DNA from 3 places in the Bacillus paramobilis genome. Region 3 is predicted to be linked to each of the others. Evidence: riboswitches for the same ligand, from Rfam matches in the RefSeq annotation. Region 3 holds a riboswitch; each other region holds the start of a gene.
What was found. Region 3 has a riboswitch for S-adenosylmethionine ahead of metI (cystathionine gamma-synthase/O-acetylhomoserine thiolyase). Riboswitches for the same ligand answer to the same signal wherever they lie in the genome.

Region 1: another riboswitch for S-adenosylmethionine. It lies ahead of AABL52_RS02515 (methionine ABC transporter ATP-binding protein); the one in region 3 lies ahead of metI (cystathionine gamma-synthase/O-acetylhomoserine thiolyase).
Region 2: another riboswitch for S-adenosylmethionine. It lies ahead of AABL52_RS11585 (M20 family metallopeptidase); the one in region 3 lies ahead of metI (cystathionine gamma-synthase/O-acetylhomoserine thiolyase).

What each region holds. Positions count from the first base shown of each region.
Region 1 is NZ_CP151108.1:516,593-518,796, forward strand. It holds gene AABL52_RS02500 (toprim domain-containing protein) at 1-104, shown strand, start outside; gene AABL52_RS02505 (thioredoxin family protein) at 108-416, shown strand; gene AABL52_RS02510 (hypothetical protein) at 571-915, shown strand; SAM riboswitch class I at 1,041-1,148, shown strand; gene AABL52_RS02515 (methionine ABC transporter ATP-binding protein) at 1,328-2,204, shown strand, end outside.
Region 2 is NZ_CP151108.1:2,240,193-2,242,396, forward strand. It holds gene AABL52_RS11580 (AAA domain-containing protein) at 1-813, shown strand, start outside; SAM riboswitch class I at 889-991, shown strand; gene AABL52_RS11585 (M20 family metallopeptidase) at 1,080-2,204, shown strand, end outside.
Region 3 is NZ_CP151108.1:1,182,880-1,185,083, forward strand. It holds gene metC (cystathionine beta-lyase) at 1-97, opposite strand, end outside; gene metI (cystathionine gamma-synthase/O-acetylhomoserine thiolyase) at 94-1,206, opposite strand; SAM riboswitch class I at 1,300-1,409, opposite strand; SAM riboswitch class I at 1,614-1,723, shown strand; gene AABL52_RS06165 (bifunctional homocysteine S-methyltransferase/methylenetetrahydrofolate reductase) at 1,794-2,204, shown strand, end outside.

The DNA of each region.
Region 1 (2,204 bases), 670 kb from region 3:
ATATTGATCGCTCGTACCGAGAAGTGGCAACTGCGCCATCTTCACACTTAGCAAATGTATTATGGGGAGCTGACATTGACGTTTATACAGAATATTTACGGTAAGGAATGATAGAAGTGATTGACTGGACAGGAGCCGAAGCAACAGCCCTAATAGAGAACGAAGAAAAAACAGTGTTATATGTATATACTCCAATGTGTGGAACATGCCAATTAGCAAAAAAGATGTTAACAGTTGTTGAGATGACAATTGAAGACCTCAAAATTGGAATGTTAGATTTAAATTATGCTCCGCATTTAGCGAAAGAGTATGGAATCGAAAGTGTACCGTGTTTACTTGTTTTTGAAAATGGGACACTCATGAAGAAGATATATGCATTTCATTCGGTTGAATATTTATATACGGAATTAAAGTAGGCGGCAAAGTTTTTGCCGCCTCGACATATTTCTCGGGAAATATGTCGAGATGCAGGGTGGTTACAGTATTTGTCGAGCGAAAGTAACAGGATTGCTCTTTAGTGAGAGGGAATGGTATGTGTAATAGAAAGTGATATGAAGGATGTGATTTAGGGTGAAATTATATTCTTTGCTGCAATCATTTGTAAATTACGCTAATGGTCAATATCATTTAGAGCCGCTTTTAAGACAAGGAGAAAAAACTGTTAATTTCCGTTTTGGAGATGAAAGTTGTTCGCTACAAATTTCAAGGGATTATATAGAGCTGCTACATGAGGAAAGAGGAACGGAACAAATCGTTTGTGTAGATGAAGAAGATGTAAAACAATTGGTGAACGGAAATGTAAGGTTGCAAATGTTAATGAACGATGGACGTGTACAATATTCAGGAACGTATCGAACGATGCTATTAGTTGAATCGATGTTTCATATATGTAAACCGATGTCAGTAGGCGCTTAAAATTCTGAAGGTTCATTTTTTACGAAAATTTCTGTTGACATGGTGTGTGGATATTGATACAATTCAATTCATAAAATATAGACAATTTCATAAATTACAAATCAGACGAAAATGTAATCTGATTTCTCTTATCAAGAGAGGTGGAGGGACTGTGCCCTGTGAAGCCCGGCAACCGTCAACTTATGTTGAAATGGTGCCAATTCCTGCAAAGCAAATGCTTTGAGAGATGAGAGAGAGGGATAATGTTGTTATATACGCATATAAACCTTTCTGCTTCTCTAAAGCGGAAAGGTTTTTTTATTGTTTGAATGTGGAGGACATTCAAATAATAAAAGTAGTGATAACGGTGGACTACACGCATTAAACATAAAAAATTGCGGAGTCGATCCAAATAAAAAAGGGGTGATACACCATGATTCTATTAGAGAATGTAAAGAAAATATATAAAGCAAAAAGCGGTGATGTCACTGCTGTAGATAATGCCAATTTAAAAATAGACAAAGGTGAAATATTTGGTGTTATCGGATATAGTGGCGCTGGGAAAAGTTCGTTAATCAGATTATTCAATCAGCTAGAGAAACCAACTTCAGGCCAAATTACAATTGCAAATCGTGTGATTTCAGCAATTACAGGAAGTGAACTTCGTAAGGCAAGGCAAGAAATCGGAATGATTTTTCAGCATTTCAACTTACTTTGGTCACGAACTGTACGTGAAAATATCGAGTTTCCACTTGAAATCGCAGGTGTTGATAGGGCGGCGAGAAGAAAACGCGTTGATGAGCTAATTCATCTTGTTGGATTAGAAGGAAGAGGAGATGCGTATCCATCTCAGCTGAGCGGAGGACAAAAGCAACGCGTTGGTATTGCAAGAGCATTAGCTAACAACCCACAAGTGCTTTTATGTGATGAGGCAACATCAGCTCTTGATCCAGAAACGACAGATCAAATTTTAGATTTGTTATTAGATATTAATAAGCGTCTCGGTTTAACAATTGTACTCATTACACACGAGATGCATGTGATTCGGAAGATTTGTAATCGAGTGGCGGTAATGGAGAAAGGAAAGATTGTAGAAACGGGTCCAGTGCTGGATGTATTTCGCAATCCGCAGAAAGACATTACGAAACGATTTGTACAGCAGTTAACGGATTCTGAAGATACAAATGAAACGATTGAAAGCTTAATTGAAAAGTATCCAGATGGTAAAGTAGTTCGTTTGCAGTTTATCGGTGAGGCTGTAGAAAGACCAGTACTTCAAAGATTAATGCAACGCAGTGATATAGAAGTTA
Region 2 (2,204 bases), 1.1 Mb from region 3:
ATGATGTTAATCGGGCTGTTAGATGGTGTTCAATCGATTGGTGTTGTTACACCTTACAGGGCACAATCCCGCTTTTTATCAACGTGTATTAGAGAAATGTTGCAGAGAACGAAATATCAAAACATACCAGTTTTAGCGGCGACGGTTCATAAGTTTCAAGGGTCTGAAAGAGATATGATGATTTTTGATACGGTTGATAGTTATCCGCAAGAACGACCTGGCGTGTTATTCTTTGACCATAAAAACCATCGCCTCGTCAACGTTGCAGTAACGAGAGCGAGAGGGAAGTTCATTCAATTATCAGATTGCCATTATATGCGTAAAAACTTATCGAGAAAACAAGCGTTATCACAATTAACAGCTCATATAGAACGACACGGAGATGTGTATGATCGTACGACATCAAGACAATTGTGGGAACGGAAAATTTCGAAACGTTTACGTTGGTTTATGGAAATGAATCTTGAAGAGCCGAAAGGACTATTGAAAGATATTTTGGCCGCAAAACGAAAAATTATTATTTCACTTCCAAGCACAAAACAAGTGGATAAGCGAGTATGGCAAGCGTTAATGCGTACAAATGCGCAAATAACAGTGTATAGTGATGGACCAGTTCCATTAAAAAATGTAAAGTTACAAAGGCAAAATAAAGCATTCCCGTTTATCGTAATCGATGATGAAATCTTTTGGGCAGGCGCACCGCTCACATCACAAATGATATTTGAAGGTAGTATGGAATTTCCGTACGTATGTGCAAGATTACAAGTACCGGAAACAATTGGTGTGTTAAAAGGATTTTTAGATATTCGGTAAATTCGGATAGGAATTCCTTGACTTTTAATCGGAATGAACATAGAATGAATGTAATTTAATATAATCTTATGAAAATTCTTATCACGAGAGGTTGAGGGACTGGCCCTATGACACCTCGGCAGCGGATTCTTTTATGAATACTGTGCCAATTCCAGCAAGGTAACTTGAAAGATAAGAAAGAAGCTCATTTTGACTGTAAATGCAGAAGCCTCTTTCTATCTTTTAGAAAGAGGCTTTTTTATGTGAAAATATAAGGGGGAAGACAAATGGGAGCGACTGGAGTAACGTCACAAAGAAAAACAATTGAAGAGAGTATAGAAAGAAATAAGGAAAAGTACATAGAAACAAGTCATGATATTCATGCGAATCCGGAGATTGGTAATCAAGAGTTTTACGCATCAAGAACGTTAAGTTTATTATTAGGAAGCGCAGGGTTTCAGCTGCAGCACAATATAGCTGGACATGAAACAGGTTTTATCGCGCGCAAAAGTTCAGGAAAACAAGGACCGGTCATCGCATTTTTAGCTGAGTATGACGCTTTACCAGGACTCGGTCATGCGTGTGGTCACAATTTAATTGGCACAATTAGCGTTGCAGCAGCGATCGCATTATCAGAAACGCTTGAAGAAATTGGCGGGGAAGTTGTCGTATTCGGAACGCCAGCAGAAGAAGGAGGGCCAAACGGTAGTGCGAAAGCGAGTTATGTAAAAGCGGGGTTATTTAAAGATATTGATGTGGCACTTATGATTCATCCGAGCGGAAAAACTGCGACAACGAGTCCTTCACTAGCAGTCGATCCACTTGATTTTCATTTTTACGGAAAAACAGCTCACGCCGCAGCTTCACCAGAAGAAGGAATTAACGCATTAGATGCGGTCATTCAGCTGTACAACAGCATTAATGCACTTCGCCAACAACTTCCGTCAGATGTGAAAATTCATGGCGTGATTACTGAGGGCGGAAAAGCGCCGAATATTATTCCAGACTACGCAGCAGCAAGGTTCTTCATCCGTGCAGCAACGAGAAAAAGATGTGCAGAAGTAACAGAAAAAGTAAGAAACATCGCACAAGGAGCAGCGCTAGCAACAGGTACGAAAGTGAAAATTCATCAATTCCAAAATGAAATCGATGAACTACTCGTAACAAAAACATTTAATGACGTCGTAGCCGAAGAATTAGAATTACAAGGTGAAGACGTAAATCGTAAAGAAAGATTTGGCATCGGCTCAACAGACGCAGGAAACGTAAGCCAAGTCGTACCGACCATTCATCCGTACATTAAAATCGGTCCAGACGATTTAATTGCGCATACGAATGAATTTAGAGAAGCAGCACGTTCAGAACTTGGAGATAAAGCATTAATTACATCCGCAAAAGCACTAGCAAATACA
Region 3 (2,204 bases):
ATGTTGATGTGTTATAGATGGGAACGTTAACAGCTCCTGTTTGTGAGTCATGTTTATATTGGTTGTGCAGTAAGAGTGTATCTATAGAATAACTCATATTCTTACACCTTCTTTTACAAGTGTAATGGCTTGCTTTAAGTCTTGAATTAAATCGTTACTATTTTCAATGCCCACGGAAAATCGAAGAAGACGATTGCATACACCGTTTGCTGTTCTGATTTCTTCTGGAATATCAGCGTGTGTTTGCGTTGCTGGATAGGTCATTAAACTTTCAACACCACCAAGACTTTCAGCGAATGTAATTAAGGATAAAGATTGTAAGAATGGATTGATCCACGTTTCATCTTTCAGGCGAAATGAGATCATACCGCCTTTTCCAGGATAAAATACATCTGTCACCCCGTCTTCATCATTTAAATAAGCGACAACTGCTTTTGCATTTTCTTCATGTTGTCTCATACGAAGCGCTAACGTTTTCATACCACGAATTAATAGCCATGAGTCAAATGGGCTTAAGACTGCACCAGAGGCATTATGGTAATGAGCGATTTCCTCACAAAGTTCCTTTCCTTTTGCAACGACAAGTCCGCTTAGTACATCGTTATGCCCACCTAAATATTTCGTTGCGCTATGAAGTACAATGTCAGCACCTTCTGTTAATGGCTGCTGTATATAAGGCGTGTAGAATGTGTTGTCTACAATAAGGAGTAGTCCGTGTCTTTTCGCTACAGTTGCGACAGCGGCAATATCAGTAACTTGCATTAATGGATTAGTCGGAGTTTCTATGAAAATAGCTTTCGTTTCAGCTGTGATAGCTTTCTCAATTTGTTGAATAGATTGTGTATTTACGTATCTACATCGAACGTTCCACTTTTTTTCGTGCTCAGAAAATAATCGATAAGTGCCGCCGTATAAATCTTCAGACACAATAAGTTCGTCTCCAGAACGGAATAGCGAAAGGACGAGGAGAACAGCTGCCATTCCGGAGCTACAGGCATAACCTTGTTCGCCGTATTCTAAGTCTGCGATTGCCTGTTCTAAAAGACCGCGAGTTGGATTTCCAGTTCGTGAATAGTCAAAACCAGTAGATTTACCAATTCCCTCGTGACGATAAGCAGTTGAGAAATAAACAGGCGGATTAACAGTTCCTGTTGTAGTTTCGCTCCGGTTTCCGATTTGTGCTAGTTTTGTTTCAATAGTTGACATGTAAAAATTCCTCCTTTTAAAGTTAACAATTAAGTGAATGTAAAATAAAAAAAGCCTTCTAAGAAGAAGGCTTTCGGTTTGAATAGAGTCTTCTTCTCATCTGTCAAATCTTTCACAATTTGCTGGAATTAGCACCTTATTAACAAATGTTAATGGTTGCTGAGGCGTCATAGGGCCAGTCCCTCTACCTCTCTAGATAAGAATGTTCGTATGAAATTTTATTATGTTTTTAACTTTACAACAAAAGATAATTGAATTGCAACTTTATTTTAAATAATTTTTATTTTTCCGCAAGTGTCATTGACTTTTGTATTTGTGCATGCTAAATTTATTAAAAAAATTAACAAACATTGTTAAAAGGGGAACGCATTTCCTTTTAGCTACATAAATAAAATAATAAAGACAAACTCTTATTGAGAGCGGTGGAGGGAAAGGCCCTGTGAAACCCGGCAACCTTCAAACGAAATGTTTGAAACGGTGCTAATACCTGCAAAACGATTGTTTTGCATAATAAGAGGAGGAACGATTATGTCCCCCTCTTCAAAGTGAAGAGGGGGTTTTTATATTGATAGAAATGAGGGAGATTTGTGAAATTACTAGATTTATTATCAAAAGGAATTGTAATAGGTGATGGTGCGGTTGGAACGTTATTACATTCACATGGTTTGCAAAGTAGTTTTGAAGAATTGAACATATCTGATCCAGATTTAATTATATCGATTCATAAGCAATATGTAGCTGCTGGGGCAGATGTAATTCAAACAAATACGTACGGAGCAAATGAAGCAAAATTGCGTATGTATGGTTTAGAAAATCAAGTTACTGAAATTAATAGAGCGGCAGTAAAATTGGCGAAAGCATCTGTTACAGATAGAAATGCAATTTTAGGAACAATTGGCGGTATGAAACATATCGGAGCTGTTACGACAACTGATATGGAGCGAGAATTTATGTTACTGGAGCAGGCAAGTGCATTACTAGAAGAACAGGTTGATGGA